Regions from separate parts of the Rahnella sp. ChDrAdgB13 genome, predicted to be linked through region 1. Evidence: predicted binding sites of a transcription regulator. Region 1 holds the regulator's gene; each other region holds the start of a gene.
The links. The regulator LexA, encoded in region 1, represses DNA repair genes until DNA is damaged. The targets are predictions, from matches to a motif close to TNCTGTATGTACATACAGNA.

Region 1 (5,790 bases):
TGACGAGACGTCGCGTTTGCCGTGATCGAAAACCGCGGTGACGTCCGGCGGGAATACGCTCTGATGACCGTCGCCGCCGGTGACCGCGGGGTTCGCCCACCACAGGAAATGGCGCGGCGTTGGATTGCCGTTGTAAATTTTCGCGCTGATTTCCAGCAACGCTTTGTCCGGATACACCGTGAAACCGGTCATCACCTGCAAACCGCGCATCGGCTCAACCTCGCCCATCCAGACCGTTTTCGCGCCGTTTTCCTGCTCGGCAATCGTGAAGTCTATAGGCATAAAAGTGGTCGGGCGGTGATGTTGCGGCCAGTTAAATTCAATGCCGCCGGAAATCCACGGCCCGAGCAAGCCGACCAGTGCCGGTTTCACGACTTCGTTGTAATAGACAAAATCACGCTGTTTTACTTTGTCCCAGGCGCGATGTACACGCCCGCCAAGCTCGGGTAACAACATGATTTTGATATAATCATTTTCCAGATACAGCGCCTGATAGGTTTTCATGACTTTCTCACCGGTCAGCGTATCGGTCACGCCGTACGGATAGACCGCGCCGGACGAGCCCTGATACACCCGGTGCGCCAGAAACATCGGGTGCGTGTCCTGTTTCCCTGTTAACCAGGTCGGTAAATCCACCGCTTCCTGCCAGACTTTTACTGTTCCGCTCATGATTTGTCCTCAATACGTCATACCGAAATATCAATTTCGAGAGTCTACGCAACGTACAAAAGACGCGGATCCGCTACGGTCACGCAATTCAGTAAACGGGGTTTAGTAAATGCCGATGGAAGGATTGAACAATCTGCGGGTACGTCAGTTTAATAAGCAGGTGCTGATGACGTTGCTTTACCGGGAGAAAAATACCAGTAAATCAACGCTGTCGCGGCTTTCACATCTGTCGATCCCGGCTATCAGCAAGATCCTTGATGATCTGCAAAACGACGGACTGATCACCCATAATCCGGTGAATTTGCATTCCCGCGGGCTTGGCGGAGGAAGTTATCAGGTCGCCACGGATGACAGCACGATCTTGTGCATGAACATCACGCCTTATCGCATCGAGAGCATTCTGGTGAACCGGCTGATTTTGCCGCTGAGCGGCTACCAGCTGACGGATATTGCGGTCAAAACGCCGGAAGCGATGCTGGCGCAGATCGAAGCCTGTTTTCATCAGTATCGGAAGAAATTCCCCGGCCTTAAAATCCGGCTGGCACTGGCGATCCACGGGCAGGTGAATCCGACTACTGGCGTGTCTCAGCGCATGCCGCAAGCACCGTGGACCGGCGAAATCGAGATTAAATATTTGCTCGAAGAGAAGTTGCAAACCGAAATCCTGATGGATAACGACTGCATCATGCTGGCGCTGGCCGAGAAGTGGCAGCACGCGAACGACCAGCATGATTTTTGCGTGATCAACGTCGATTACGGCATCGGATCTTCTTTCGTGATCAATCAGCAGATTTATCGCGGCAGCCTTTTTGGCAGCGGGCAACTCGGGCACACGATTGTCGATCCGCAGGGCAGCCGCTGCGCCTGTGGTCGCTACGGTTGCTTGGAAACGCTGGCTTCGCTGTCGGCGCTGAAGAAAAAAGCCCGGCAGCTTATCGTGACAGAGAATCCTTTGCAGCCACCACGCACACCGGGCACGCAGGAGCTGATTGACCGGTTTCATCAGGGCGACGCGGCACTTTGCGCGCAGGTGATGGAGGGTGCGCGGGCGCTGGGACTGAGCCTGTATAATTTCCTCAATATTTTGAACATTAACCGTATTTATCTGTACGGTCGCAGTTGCGGATTCGGCGACGTCTGGCTGAACGCCGTCCGCGCACAGAGCGGGCTGAACCCGTTTGACAGAACCGATCATGTCAAAACGCAGGCGACACACATTGCGCCCGGCACGCTAAGCCGCGAGCAGCAAATTATGGGTATTGGTTACCTGTATGTGGAAAAAGCGCTGGAAGGTATGGCGGGCTGAGCGGCGCATAATTCGTCGATCTGGCTGAAGCATGATAAAATTAAGAATGGCTGCATGATGTGGCCTATTTATCCCAATCTGCGCTCAGAGAATGTTGCTATGACCCTGAATAATCCGGAAAAATTACTTTCACAAGCTGAAGAACTTTGCCAGCAGCGCAATGTTCGTCTTACACCGCAGCGGCTGGAAGTTTTGCGACTGATGGCGCAACAACCCGGTGCGATCAGCGCCTATGACTTGCTGGATCTGCTGCGCGTCAGCGAACCACAGGCCAAACCGCCAACGGTTTACCGGGCGCTGGATTTTCTGCTGGAACAAGGGTTTATTCATCGGGTTGAATCGGCTAACAGCTATGTGCTTTGCCATCATTTCGAAGAGCCGAGCCACACTTCAGCGCTGTTTATCTGTGACCGCTGCGGGCTGGTCACGGAAAAAACCACAGACGGCATTGAAGAACGTCTGGCGAAACTGGCGCTTGAATCTGGTTTTGAGTTGCGTCATTCGGTCGTTGAAGCACATGGCTTATGTGCCGAATGCAAAGTTGTTGAAACCTGCGACAGCCACGATCATTGCGAACACGACCACAGTATTGTGGTAAAAAAACGCTGAGAAATCAGGTGTTTTTGATGGAATTTCAAAAGGCGTAAAGCGGAAGGGTTTTAACGCAGCTGAACGGATAATTTAAGGTGTAGAAGGAAGATGTTGAAGGTTGGGTACATCCTTGTACCCGTATCCTGAAAGTGTTCCGGGTAGGAGCAGCAATAACTCAGGATACGTCACTGATACGCGAGGGGGAGTCGCGTGTTACCAGTGATATTTGTTTTTCGATTCCCAATCCTTGAGCTCTTTCTCGGCCTGATCCTTCTGATAGCCATATCGCTCCTGAATCTTACCTACCAGCTGATCACGTTTACCTTCAACGACTGTCAGGTCGTCATCAGTCAGCTTACCCCACTGTTCTTTCACTTTCCCTTTGAACTGCTTCCAGTTACCGTCGGCTTGGTCCTTATTCATGATAAATATCTCCTGTTACCTTGGGTTGTGGAGCTGCACGTTTGCTGGCAGCCCGTCCTTAACACTTCAAAGCTTAGTAGAGAATGCGGATTCGTCTTCCCAAAACAGGGATAAAAACCACTATTAGGATTAATCCAAAGCAGGATATAACGTGGAATTGGAATCTGTCTGACTGAAAAAGGCCGGTAATTCAGAGCACAGAGAGTGCAAATCCGGTATTTGCTCTAAACAGGCAACGCAGCGGATAACACGTGAGAAAAAGGATTTTATCGGGAAAGTTTATTAGCAGCTTCAAACAATATCGCCCCAAAACGGGGCGATGAGATACTGATATTTACAGGCGCGTCAGAGGCGGCCAATGCACCTGCAACGTAGAACTTAAGCGCAGATTAGATCCAGTCGCCGTTGCGGATAACGCCAACCGCCAGACCTTCAATGCTGAAATTCTGTTCACGCAAATCAACCACAATCGGCTGGAATTCGCTGTTTTCAGGCAACAGCTGAACAACACTGCCCTGTTTCTTCAGGCGTTTGACCGTGACTTCATCATCAATACGCGCAACGACAACCTGCCCGTTACGGACGTCCTGCGTTTTGTGTACTGCCAGCAGGTCACCATCCAGAATACCGATATCACGCATCGACATCCCGCTGACGCGCAGCAGGAAATCCGCACTCGGTTTAAACATGGCCGGATCGACCTGGTAATGTCCTTCGATGTGCTGCTGAGCCAGCAGCGGTTCACCGGCGGCAACGCGGCCAATCAGCGGTAAACCTTCTTCTTCTTCCATCAGCAGACGAATACCGCGCGAAGCACCGGAAACGATCTCGATAACGCCTTTACGCGCCAGCGCTTTCAGGTGTTCTTCCGCCGCGTTCGGGGAACGGAACCCCAGACGGGATGCAATCTCTGCGCGGGTCGGTGGCATACCGGTGGTGGAGATATGATCGCGAATAAGGTCGTAGACCTCTTGTTGTCTGGTCGTTAAAGCTTTCATTCCGCCCCCTGGTTGTTTATACAGTCTTGCTGTGAGTATATACAGCTAAACGGGCAATGAAAACCTAAGATTGAATAAAAACAGGGCATAACGACAATTCCTGGAATACAGGTTCCAGATCAGAACCATCGCGGCCAAAAGATGCTGACCCAGACAAAAATCGCCAATATGATGGTCAGAAGTACGGCGGCGGAGCCAATATCTTTCGCACGTCCAGACAGGACGTGAAACTCAGGCCCGATGCGGTCAATCGCGGATTCAATGGCGCTGTTAAGCAGTTCAGTCACACACACCAGCACGACGGAGCCAATCAGCAGGATACGTTCTATACTGCTGACATCCAGCCAGAAAGATAACAAAATTAGCGGGATAGCGACGCTGGCTTCCTGGCGAAAAGCCGCTTCATTTTGCCATGCGGCTTTCAATCCTTTCCAGGAATATCCGGCTGCTTTATAAATTCGGGTAAATCCGGTGACTTGGTTCGCCATTTCGGGTACTGATCCTTTGAGTGTTTGCAGCATTTTAGCTGTTATATGGTATCGCATCACCACAGATCTCATCTGAGCTTTCTGGTATCCTTGCGGCGAAATTGCTAACAAGAGGCTTCACGTTTTTATGTCAGGTTGGCGTAGACTTTATTACACATTATTGAATTTACCACTCTCATTGCTGGTAAAGAGCAAGGTCATACCTTCAGATCCGGTTACCGAGTTGCATTTAGACCCGACGCGCCCGATTTTGTACGTATTGCCTTATAACTCCAAAGCAGACTTGCTGACGTTGCGTGCGCAATGTCTGGCCGAGAATCTGCCCGACCCTCTTATTCCGCTGGAAATCGACGGAACCCTGCTGCCAAGCCATGTTTTCATTGCTGAAGGCCCGCGCGTATTCTCTTATTACACGCCGAAGCAGGAATCCGTAAAGCTGTTCCACGACTATCTGGATTTGCATCGCAACAATCCGGATTTAGACATTCAAATGCTGCCAGTTTCCGTGATGTTTGGTCGTGCGCCGGGCCGGGAAGGTCAGGATGATACGCCGCATCTGCGCGTGCTGAATGGCATCCAGAAATTCTTCGCCGTGCTGTGGCTCGGACGTGACAGTTTTGTTCGTTTCTCTAATACCGTTTCCCTGCGCTATATGGCGACGGAACACGGTACAGACAAAACTATCGCTCAGAAACTGGCACGCGTGGCGCGCATGCATTTCTCCCGCCAGCGTCTGGCGGCAGTTGGCCCGCGCCTTCCAGCTCGTCAGGATTTATTCAATAAGCTGCTGGCTTCCAAGGCCATCGAAAAAGCGATTGAAGACGAAGCCCGCAGCAAGAAAATTTCCCATGAAAAAGCCCAGCAGAATGCTATCGCGCTGATGGAAGAAATCGCGGCGAATTTCTCTTATGAGGCCGTGCGTCTGTCGGACCGTGTGCTGAGCTGGACGTGGAACCGCTTATATAAAGGCATCAACGTCAACAATGCTGAGCGTGTCCGTCAGCTGGCGCTGGATGGTCAGGAAATTGTGTATGTGCCCTGCCACCGCAGTCATATGGACTACCTGCTGTTGTCTTACGTGCTCTATCACCAGGGGCTGGTGCCGCCGCATATCGCTGCCGGTATCAACCTGAATTTCTGGCCAGCCGGTCCGATTTTCCGCCGTCTTGGCGCGTTCTTCATTCGTCGTACCTTTAAAGGCAACAAACTCTATTCCACCGTTTTCCGTGAATATCTGGGCGAGTTGTTCAGCCGTGGTTATTCGGTCGAATACTTTGTCGAAGGGGGTCGTTCACGCACCGGACGCCTGCTGGAA
Region 2 (5,790 bases), on a different contig from region 1:
TGAAGATGACGCGCCCTGCCCGGTCAATCAGCTGATTAATACGCTCAGCCCGTCCGCTGCGGTCATAACGCGGGGAAGCGAAAACGCCGTTTTGCATATCCACCACAATAAGAACATGTTGCTCTGACACGACTCTTTCCCTCAAATAAACACAATGAAATGCAAATGATTTACTTTTTCACCAGCGGATGATTATTCCACGGGCTGTCGGCGGCAGGTTTCACGGTACTGACTTTAGGCTTTTGCGGCTTTTCAGCGGAGAGCGGCGTGCGACGTTTGCTGCGCGTCATATCAGGGCGCAAATGGCCTTCGATAAAATCCAGATACAGCGTTTCTACTTCCTTACGCGCCCAGGGCGTGCAGCGCAGAAATTTCAGACTGGACTTGATGCTCGGATCGCTTTTGAAGCAGTTAATATTGACCTGCGAGGCCAGTGCGGGCCAGCCAAAATTATCCACCAGCGTTGTCAGCAGTTTTTCCAGCGTGACACCGTGCAACGGATCTTTCGCCGCACCGGGATTTTGTGGTGTATCAGTCATTGGCTCGCTTTTCCTTATCAATTTTCAGGCCGCGCACTTTATCATTTTTCCCTTACGAAAGAGCAATAAACTGTTCACGCAGGGCGTGGAGTTCGTCACGTGTATTGGCCGCTTCTTCGAATTCCAGATTCTGGGCGTGCGCATACATTTTGCTTTCCAGCTCTTTAATGCGCTGTTCCAGCGCTTTAGGCGTAAGCGATTTGTAGGTTTGCGCCGCTTCGGCATCGCGCTTGTCTTTGTTCTTTTTGGTCTTCGGCTGGCCCAGTTGCAGGATGTCGGAAATCTTCTTGTTCAGGCCCATCGGCGTAATGCCGTTTTCCAGGTTGTAAGCTTCCTGTTTCGCACGACGACGCTCCGTTTCACCGATAGCTTTGGCCATTGAATTCGTGATTCTGTCGCCGTAAAGAATGGCTTTACCGTTGAGGTTACGCGCCGCACGACCAATGGTCTGGATAAGCGAACGTTCAGAACGCAGGAAACCCTCCTTGTCGGCATCAAGGATTGCCACCAGAGAAACTTCCGGCATATCCAGCCCTTCCCTCAGCAAGTTGATGCCCACCAGCACATCGAATTCACCGAGACGCAAATCGCGAATGATCTCCACGCGCTCGACAGTATCGATATCAGAGTGCAGGTAACGCACCTTCTCGCCGTGTTCTTCCAGATACTCGGTCAAATCCTCGGCCATGCGTTTGGTCAGCGTGGTGACCAGCACACGCTCATTGATGGCAACGCGTTTGCGGATTTCAGACAGCAGATCGTCAACCTGCGTGGTCACCGGGCGCACTTCAATAATCGGATCCAGCAAGCCGGTCGGACGCACCACCTGATCCACGACATCGCCGCCGGATTTATCCAGCTCGTAAGCGCCTGGCGTGGCGGAAACATAAATCGTCTGCGGCGCCAGTGCTTCAAATTCTTCAAAACGCATCGGGCGGTTATCCAGCGCCGATGGCAGGCGGAAACCGTATTCCACCAGCGTTTCTTTACGCGAGCGGTCGCCTTTATACATCCCGCCGATTTGCGGAATGGTGACGTGGGATTCATCGACTATCAGCAAACCGTCGGCAGGCAGGTAGTCAAACAGTGTCGGCGGCGGCTCGCCCGGCCCGCGCCCTGAAAGGTAGCGCGAATAGTTTTCGATACCCGAGCAATAACCCAGCTCATTCATCATTTCGAGATCAAACTGCGTACGCTGGCTGAGACGCTGTTCTTCGAGCAGTTTGTTGTTATCCAGCAACACCTTGCGGCGATCGGCCAGATCGACTTTGATCTCTTCCATCGCCTGCAAAATACGTTCACGCGGGGTGACGTAGTGCGTTTTCGGGTAAATGGTGAAACGCGGAACTTCGTGCTGCACCTGACCGGTCAGCGGATCGAAAAGGGAAAGCCGCTCGACTTCCTGATCGAAAAGCTCGATGCGCAGCGCCAGATCGTCCGATTCCGCCGGGAAGACGTCGATCACTTCGCCACGGACGCGGAAAGTACTGCGCTGGAAAACCTGATCATTGCGGGCATATTGCAGCTCGGCCAGACGGCGCACGATCGCGCGCTGATCGATAATCATCCCCTTGGTCAGATGGAGCATCATTTTCAGATACAGATCCGGGTCGCCCAGACCGTAGATCGCCGAAACGGATGCCACCACGATGACGTCGCGGCGCTCAAGCAGCGCTTTGGTCGCGGAAAGTCGCATCTGCTCGATGTGTTCGTTCACCGAGGAATCTTTTTCGATAAACGTGTCTGAACTCGGGACATACGCTTCTGGCTGATAATAATCGTAGTAAGAAACAAAATATTCGACGGCGTTCTCCGGGAAGAACTCTTTCATTTCGCCATATAGCTGGGCCGCGAGGGTTTTATTGGGCGCGAGAACCATCGTCGGCCGGTTCAGGTCAGCAATCACGTTCGCGACGGTGAAGGTTTTACCGGAACCGGTAACGCCGAGTAACGTCTGGTGCGCCAGACCGTTCTCCAGCCCTTCTTCCAGACGGCGTATTGCCTCAGGCTGATCGCCTGATGGCTTAAATTCGGAATGCAGTTTGAACTCTTTACTCATGACGGGCTACCTGGCTGAAATGAAAACGCATAAGGCCGTACGAAAGGCGCTCACGGAAAAACAGTATGAAAGACTCCGCGAATTTTGCCAGCCTTGATTTTACCGCCCTATAGTACTGTATATAAAACCAGCCTCCAATCGATAAAAATCACCGGTGATTTAACAGGTTGCTTCATCTGCACTTTTTTAGGTTATTACGAAAAAGAATTCTCACCATCAGGTGACAATTATCCCCAAAATTTTTCATCCGTTAACTTTCTGACCACAGGTTGACGAATTCTGACACAACTATGACGAACGAATTACGGGCATATTGCTTTTAACTAACTCACTGATTATAAACAACATCATCAAAAAGCTGCGAATACGGGCAAAGTGAGCACAACCCGCGCCCCGACTCGTCTGTAGCATCTTTTCTTACTCTCATGCACATGGTTATCCACAGGAATAGTGGATAACTCTCAGCACGCCCCGTGCTGCGGGAGTTGGCAAAAAGTGCACTTCAGACGCCGGAGGGGGGATCAGCATCTTTTTTAGTTATTTTTTCCCTTTTTTCAGACTTTATTTATGCCTATTTTGCCTAGATTTCTGGTCGGATGTTTCTTGCAAAATCCAAAAGTGCATCTCATCAGGATTTTTTTGCTTCTTACTCCCCTTACGTTTGCACCAAAATCAGAGAGAGCGGCACTGGCAAAGTGCAGTTGCCCTTTTCCCGCGTCTGACCGGTTCTGTTAAAACCTGAGCAACACTAATGAATAATCCTAAATCGCCGTGCGCCCCGCTGTTAACACCCCTGTAACTTCTCTTTTCCCCGGCACTTTTACAAACTTGGCCTGAGAGTTGCAGTGTCACTGTAGGAAGCGTTTCCTGTAGCCGGAACCGCTTTTTTCACCTGAAAGTGAAATCTGATGATTACCCTGTTTTTTGCTAAGCAAAGTCATTTTTAGTGCAAGGAAAAAGCGGTTAACCCCATTTATCACTGGTTAATGGCTGTTTATCTGTAATTGATGCTGAGAGGTTGGCCGGTAATCAACGGGATTTAATTCTGTGTTACGGCGTTAACAGCGGAACATAAATGTCAGAAATGTGACAGTGGCGGTCAAAGCGAAGTTCAGCGGAATGCTCCGTGCGGGAGGGAGGTCTGATGTTAAGTGTAAAATCAGTTAATCAGTATTATGGGCAAAAACATATTCTGTGGGATATCAATCTCGAACTGTACCGCGGTCAATGTACGTGTCTGATCGGCCGAAATGGCGTGGGGAAAACCACGCTGGTGAACTGCATTATGGGCCATCTTCCGGTGAAAAGCGGGGCGATCTCCTGGCAGTCGCGCGACGAAGAGCCTCAGAGTTTGTTAAATCTGCCAGTGGAAAGCCGTGCGCAAATCGGTATCGGTTATGTGCCACAGGGCCGGCAGATTTTTTCGCAGATGAGTGTCGATGAAAACCTGCAAATTGCCATGATGGCCAGCCGGAATAAGACGCGTCGCGTGCCTGAAGAGGTCTACGACCTGTTTCCGACGCTTAAGGAAATGGGAATGCGTAAAGCGGGAGAGCTCGATGAGAGCCAGCAGCAGCAACTGGCGATCAGCCGCGCGCTGGTTCAGGAGCCTGAACTTCTGATCCTCGACGAACCGACCGAACACACCAGCGCATCAATGGCGGCGAATATGGGTAACATCATTCACCGCCTGAACCGTGACCTTGGTCTGACGCTGCTTCTGGTCGGGCATAAATTGCCGTTCATCCGCAGCGTTGCTGACCGGTTTTGTCTGGTGGACGGCGGGCGCAACGTAGCGCAAGGCACGCTGGCACAGCTTGACGAGACGTTAATCAAAAATTATCTGACGGTCTGACGTCGCGCTTCATTCACCACAAGAAAGCAGACGTTCGAGATCCAGATATTGCCCCAGATTTACGTCCAGACCGGCGATCAGGAACGGGATCTCGCCCAGCAGTGGCGCAGGCAACATACGCGTGAGCGTCTCCATGTATGCCGGATGATGCTTCCCCGTTTCCTGCACATCATTGGCAATCCAGCCCGCAAGATGCAACCCACTTTGCGCGATGGCCTGCGCCGTCAGCACGGCGTGATTGATGCAGCCCAGCCGCATTCCCACCACCAACACCACCGGCAGTTGCTCGGCAATCACCCAGTCCGCAAACGTGTAATCTGCGGTCAGCGGCGTGTACCAGCCACCTGCCCCTTCCACCACCACCCAGTCAGCCAGCGGTTCGAGATGGCGCAATCCGGCGGATAACACCTGCGGATCAATCGGGCGCTTTTCCAGCTCGCTGACGATATGCGGCGACGTCGGCTCGATAAACGTACACGGATTCACTTCGTCATAACGCAGTCCGACGGTGCTGTAAGCCTGAAGCGCCAGCGCGTCGCTGTTGCGCGGCCCTTCTGCCGTCATTTCACTGCCTGATGCCACCGGTTTGTATCCGGCGGTTTGGTGTCCGGCGCGCGCTGCCGCCTGCAAAAATGCGGTTGTGGCAACGGTTTTTCCGACTTCGGTATCGGTGCCGGTAATAAAGTATTTTTGTTTCATGATTTATTTTAATAAAAGCCTGGTGTTGGTTCTGGCTCCCTTCCCGCAATGACATCGGATTTTGCTCCTCCCCCTTCGAAGGAGAGGGAGCAGACCGCGCCTGTTTCAAACCCGGGAGGAGCTTTGTTAACGTGGGATAAGTTCTTCCACCTGCAAAATGCCGTAGACCAGCCGGTAGTTGAGCGGCAAAATGCCGTCGCGGCGGACGTAATGTTTTTCCAGCAATTGCAGACGCTCGCGCCCGCCCAGTCCGCCGAGGCGGCCATTTTTGATGTGCGTCGCGCCAATGCCTTTGAGCGAACGCATCAGCGACATCACGTCCGGGAATTCGGCGACGTGATCGCTGAAGGTCACTTCATGGCGATACGGCGCGCAGGCTTCGGCGATTTTGTCGGGCGTCAGGAACTGATTCACGTGACGGCGGCCATCGACTTTCATCCACGCCGCGGCCAGCTCATTGAGCGAACCTTCGGCCAGCGTGGAGAAAATCACCAATCCGCCGTTGCGGGTGACGCGATGCATTTCTTCCAGCGCACGCGGCAGCGCGTTACACCACTGCACTGCCAGATTGCTGAAACAGATATCAACCGAGTTATCAGCAAACGGTAAACGCTCGATATCCCCCGGCACGTATTCAT
Region 3 (5,790 bases), on a different contig from region 1:
CAGCGGATTACCTTCACGTTCCGGTGCGGTGGCCGAAAGACGACGGCCAAACAGATAGTAGGTCGCACTGGCTGCGCCGAGTCCACCGACAATAGAAATGATAATCGCCGCGCCCCAGTGCAGGCCGTAAGGAATAAGCGGATAAAACACATTGCCCTGCCCCATGGCAAAAAGCATGGCCAGCGTGGCGGCGAGATGGCGGTCGGACGTCCCTCTCTTTTCCATCAGCGCCAGTGACGCCAGCGGTGCCGCGAAACTCACAAAATTCAGCTGGATCAGGGCAAATACTGCCATACCCGTGACGCCAAAAGGGCGTAAAACCGGCGTCACCAGCCGGACAATCCCGTCGAGAACGCCACGAACTTCCAGGTACTTCATGATGATCAGCATGACCACCATGATTGGGATCAGCGTGTAAAGCGCCACGTTAACTGAGGCTTTCCCCGCCGAGAGAATGATCCCGATAATGTCCATTACCCGCTCCGCAAAAATAAATTGCCAGTAACATAGCGCCAACCTGACGTGTTGTCATGCGGTTGAGCAATGATAAAAAAGCGGCTAACGTAACTGAACGCCTGTCAGCTTCTATGAAAACAGTCAACACGGTAAACCGGCTAACCCGCTCATTTGCCGGACGATCTCAGGAGATTTCCATGTCAGATAAAGTGTCCGCCCAATGTCATTGCGGTTCGGTTGTCTTCAGCGCCGTACTGACTGATGGCTATAACAACGTGCTCCGCTGCAATTGTTCGTTCTGCCGTATGCGCGGGGCGGTCGTCGTCCCGGCTCAGGAAGTGGATGTGATCAAGGGCAAGGACTCGCTTACCGAATACCGGTTCAATACCGGCGAAGCAGCCCATTTCTTCTGCTCAGTTTGCGGGATTTACACCTTCCACCAGCGCCGTTCCAATCCTGAATTCTATGGCGTGAATGTCGCCTGTATCGAAGGCGTATCGCCGTTTGATTTCCCGGTGGTCAGCGTCAGCGACGGCATTAATCATCCAAAAGATGGCGGTAAAGGCGGCGTAGCGGGATATATTCGTTACGAGCCGAAATAAATACGAGACGAAGTAATCTGGCTCTGAAAACTAACAAAAATGGCGTCCCGGTAACGCCATTTTTATTTTATCAAATAAAGTCGCGTCCCGTTTAAATGACAGCGGCCCGTTATCTTTACGGGTTTATCTTTTCTGAATTTACCCTGACATTGTTGTTTCTCTTTTTCTGTCCTAATGTTTTTCCCGAGAATAATTTCTCTCTATGGACAAATAAAATTGCAGCGTTGTTTTGCAAATTTATTCGCATTTCAATTTTGCGTGGAGAATTATTGTGACTAACACAACTGTTGCTATTTCAGAAAGTGATTCAGCGGCTTTGCATTTATTAGAGCAGGCAATGGGATATACCTTTCAGGCGTCACTGCGCGCCGTGGCGGAGTTATGCGTTGCTGATTGTCTGGTCAAAGGCCCTAAAACGCCCGATGTACTGGGCAAAGAACTGGGCGTCAACCCGCGGCAACTCTACCGTGTGATGCGGATGGTGGCGTCTAAGAATATCTTTAAGGAACATGAAAACGGTGAGTTTTCCCTGACGCCTTCCGCCGAATTCTTACGTTCAGACGTCCCCGGTTCCCTGCGTGCGGCAGTATTAATGCTGACGCATGAAACACTCTGGCTTCCGCTCGGAAATGTTATAGAAAATATTCGCGGCGAATCCGCCTTTAAAAATCGTTACGGTATGAATTTCTACGAGTATTGGGCTCAGGAAAGTGCGCATGACGGTATTAATGATTTTGACCGGGGAATGTCATCCATGTCTTCGATTGAAAATAACTTCATCGTTCGGAGTTATCATTTCCCTGATAAATCAACCGTCGTGGATATTGCCGGTGGCATGGGCGGATTATTATTAAAAGTGTTGCAACATAATCCGACGCTGCACGGTATTTTATTCGATCAGCCGCAGGTCTTGCCTAAAAACCGTCTCAGCGAGCTGGGCGATGATTCCCGCTGGGAATTGCATCCCGGCAGTTTCTTTGAATCCTGCCCGACGGCGGATTTTTATATGTTGAAATACATCACGATGGACTGGCCGGAAGAACAGGCGCGCAAAATACTACGCACCTGCCGCAATGCCATGCACGCCGGTTCGAAGCTGCTTATCATGGAACCGGTCATTCCGCGCGGAAACGCCTGGCACGGCGGCAAGGAAGTCGATCTGCTTTTGCTGGCAAGTTTTGATGGCGGGCAAACGCGTTCCGAAGATGAAATCAAAGCATTGCTGGCGGATGCCGATCTCAAACTGAACCGCATTATTGATACAGGTTGCTACGTCTCGATTGTTGAAGCGGAAATTCGCTGATTTCTGGCGGGAAAACGTTGCGCAAATGCAGTGATAAAGGGGCACGCGGGATATTGCCAGTGCGTGCCCTTTCTGTTTCCGTCGCTCTTTATGGCAAAATAGTCAGGCGGCTTTCACTGCGCGGGCTTTTTTCGGTGCAGGTGCTGCTTTTTCTTCCGTTTCTGCATCCGCTTCGACGTGTTCCACGGCTACAGGCTCTGCGGTTTCTTCAGTGGTCTCGTCAGCAACGACCGCTACGGTTTCCGGTAATTTACTGGTGCGCAGGATATGCTGAACGGCATCTTTTTGCTCAGCGAGGTGCAGCGCGATATTTTCCGCCAGCACTTCGTCAATCTCAAGCCCGCTCTGCGATAACCACTCGGTGAAGGTATCTGCCATATCGAGCATCTTGTCGTAAGCGTCTGCATCTTTTTTATTGGCAAATGTCATTTTCTCTTCACCTTTTCTGACGACAACAAATTTTGTTTCAACAGCCATGACTCGCTCCTTATACTGTAATTATATACAGCATATTAATGATGAGTGCAGGATACAGCATTCAGCCAGCTTTTTACAGCCCGACTGTATGAAATCTCGACCGGCCTGCGCTACATTCGTACGGTGATCATTAAAACAACCGAAACTCGCGGAGAATACAGTGACAGCAACCGACGTATGCCAGTGGACAAAAGGCGCATTCCATATCACCACGGATAAAACCGCGCAGGATATTCCGGCGATCCATCGTTACCTGACCCGCTCAACGTGGGCTGCCGGAATTGACGAGCAAACCGTGCGCGATTCCGTTGAAAACAGTCTCAACTTTGGTCTGTTTGAAGGCGAAAAACAAATCGGTTTCGCCCGCTTTATCACTGATTACGCCACCTTTGCTTACCTGTGCGACGTCTATGTGCTGGAAGACTATCAGGGTAACAACCTCGGCGGCTGGCTGGTCGAATGCTGCCAGTCGCATCCGGTTTCCGCGCGCCTGCGCCGCATGGTGTTGTTCACCACCACCGCGCCCTGGTTGTATGAAAAATTCGGTTACGAACCGGTAAACAGGCCGGATTATGCGTGGGCGATAACCCGGCCTGATATTTATCGAAAGAAAAGTGACTTGAATGAGGAGGTGTAGCGTTTTGTTTACCGGCTGGCCAGCTGCGTTGTCAGGGTTTCAATCCGCTCGGCCAGCTCTTTGGTCAGCGAGGTCAACTGAATGTTCTGCTGGACTAAAACCAGTAACTGGGCGGAATTTTCTTCAGCCACAGTCTGACGTTTTGCCATCGCATCATCCAGATCTTCACGGTGCTGAGCATCCGTCAGCGCGTGTGCCTGGTCGCGTTCGGCCTGACGGGTCTGCGCCAGTAAAATCAGCGGTGCCGCGTAAGCTGCCTGCAAACTGAAGGCCAGATTCAGAAGAATAAACGGATAGGGGTCGAATTTGGACAGCCCGGAGATGTTCAGGTAGATCCAGACTGCCACAATCACTGTCTGCGCGATGAGGAACGTCGGCGTGCCAAAGAACCGGGCGAATGCTTCGGCTTTGAGGGCGAACCATTGTTCACCAAACGTGTGACTGTGGCCTTTCAGCGGGCGATAAAAACGGAATTTTTTGACGGGCTGCATCGTGTTGACTCTCATGTTTCGGTGAAAACGGCTTACGACGGGGCTTAACTCTATCGCTATTTTGCCGCTTCCCAAAGCAGTGAGAGTCCCGGCAGTATTAACATACCTTCAATGAAACGGTTGTTCCTGCACTGGCGCGTCAGACCTTTACTCGTAATTCTCGCCATACAGCCCGATCAGGCGGCGGACAACGCCGTTGGTCCAGCCGAAACCGTCCTGAAGCGGATATTCGCCGCCGCCCCCTTCGCGCGCGGCGCTGCCGGAAATGTGGTATTTCTCAATCAGCTTGTGATGTTTCTGATAAAACTGATTCACCGTTCGCAGCCAGCTGCGGGCGATTTCGTCGCCCAGCGCGTCATTGCCGTACAGCTTGAAGCCCTGGATCGCCATCCATTGCAGCGGTGCCCAGCCGTTCGGTTTGTCCCATTGTTCGCCGGTTTCAAACTCCGTGGCCAGCAAACCGCCGGAAGTCAGCAGCCGTTCGCGTACCACGGCGGCGACCCTTTCGGCCTGTCCGTGCGTCGCGAGCCCGACAAACAGCGGCACCACGCTGGCGGCAGAAAACAGCGCCAGTTGCTGACGATGCCAGTCGTAATCGCGGAAGCATCCGTCTTCGTCATCCCACAGATAGCGGGTAATGGCGTCGCGGCGGATCTCCGCTTTCTGCCGGAACAGCGCCTGCGTCTCCCGGTTGCCTTTCAGGCCGGAGATATTCGAAATTGCGTTTTCCAGTTTGTAGAGGAACGCGTTCAGGTCGACCGGAATGAATTGTGTGGTGCGGATACTCGCCAGTCTGTCCGGATCGCGCAGCCAGCGTGAGGAATAATCCCAGCCGGACGCCGCACCGGCGCGCAGATCACGGTAAACTTCATTAGCCGGGCGGCTGGAATGTTTCGCCGTCTCCACGTCTTCGCGCCACGATTCATCACGCGGCGTATCCCTGTCGTCCCAGTAGCGGTTCAGCAGCGTGCCGTCTGGCAGGCAAACCACGTGACGGTATGCCTGATTGGGCATCAGCGATTCCGCGCCGTCCATCCAGAATTCGTACTCTTTCAGCAGATGTTCCAGATAACGCCGCGCACCGCGCACGCCGTCCTCCTCGAACAGTTCCACCATCAGGGCAAACACCGGCGGCTGTGAGCGGCTGAGATAATACGTCCTGTTGCCGTTGGGAATATGCCCGTACATCTCAATCATCCAGGCGAAGTTGTCTGCCATGGTGCGCAGCAAATCATTGCGGCCGCTTTCTGCCAGCCCCAGCATGGTGAAGTAAGAATCCCAGTAATAGGTTTCGCTGAAACGCCCGCCCGGCACGATATACGCCTGCGGCAGCGGTAACAGCGATGACCACGGCACATGGTCTTCCGGCTGGCGCGTCAGCACCGGCCAGAGTTTATCGATGTGCTCTTTCAGGGAGTCGCCCGGATCGCTGACATATTCATCGCCGTGATGTGCAGGTAACGAAAAGTGCGCATCAACAAAGCGTTGCAGATTAAAACCGGGATGATTTTTTATCCGGCGGTAGCGCAGCAGAATGTCCAGCGGATCCATTTTCGGCGGGCAGTCCGGGAAGGTTTTGCTATCTTCAAACAGGTGCGAAGACTGCACGGCGGTAAACAGTTCCATGTAGCGATCCGCCGGAGTCAAAGCATCAGATGGCGGCAGGCCTTCGATCATTTCCGGTTCCGGTTCGGCATCCATCATCCGGTCCAGGATCAGCTCAATCGGTTCCAGGTCAGGGAATTCGTTAGTCTGTAATTTAGCGTTTTGCATATGCGACAAGCCTCTGCATTGCGTTAAAAATGACACAGCCCTTATTCAGGG

Region 2: uvrB (excinuclease ABC subunit UvrB) is a predicted target of LexA. The motif match lies at 2,712-2,731, and genes of this name have one in related genera.
Region 3: J8X26_RS21245 (YebG family protein) is a predicted target of LexA. The motif match lies at 2,852-2,871, and genes of this name have one in related genera.

The regions. Positions count from the first base shown of each region.
Region 1 covers NZ_JAEMGT010000008.1:67,579-73,368, forward strand. The annotation lists gene J8X26_RS03845 (DUF5107 domain-containing protein) at 1-669, opposite strand, end outside; gene J8X26_RS03850 (ROK family transcriptional regulator) at 779-1,975, shown strand; gene zur (zinc uptake transcriptional repressor Zur) at 2,075-2,584, shown strand; gene J8X26_RS03860 (CsbD family protein) at 2,780-2,989, opposite strand; gene lexA (transcriptional repressor LexA) at 3,379-3,987, opposite strand; gene J8X26_RS03870 (diacylglycerol kinase) at 4,107-4,475, opposite strand; gene plsB (glycerol-3-phosphate 1-O-acyltransferase PlsB) at 4,603-5,790, shown strand, end outside.
Region 2 covers NZ_JAEMGT010000079.1:34,870-40,659, reverse strand. The annotation lists gene J8X26_RS19045 (isochorismatase family protein) at 1-130, opposite strand, end outside; gene J8X26_RS19040 (VF530 family DNA-binding protein) at 171-539, opposite strand; gene uvrB (excinuclease ABC subunit UvrB) at 592-2,598, opposite strand; gene J8X26_RS19030 (ABC transporter ATP-binding protein) at 3,743-4,453, shown strand; gene bioD (dethiobiotin synthase) at 4,463-5,152, opposite strand; gene bioC (malonyl-ACP O-methyltransferase BioC) at 5,279-5,790, opposite strand, start outside.
Region 3 covers NZ_JAEMGT010000092.1:74,689-80,478, reverse strand. The annotation lists gene J8X26_RS21260 (nucleoside recognition domain-containing protein) at 1-474, opposite strand, end outside; gene J8X26_RS21255 (GFA family protein) at 654-1,058, shown strand; gene J8X26_RS21250 (methyltransferase) at 1,330-2,361, shown strand; gene J8X26_RS21245 (YebG family protein) at 2,464-2,838, opposite strand; gene J8X26_RS21240 (GNAT family N-acetyltransferase) at 2,999-3,475, shown strand; gene J8X26_RS21235 (DUF1003 domain-containing protein) at 3,484-3,966, opposite strand; gene J8X26_RS21230 (alpha,alpha-trehalase) at 4,114-5,739, opposite strand.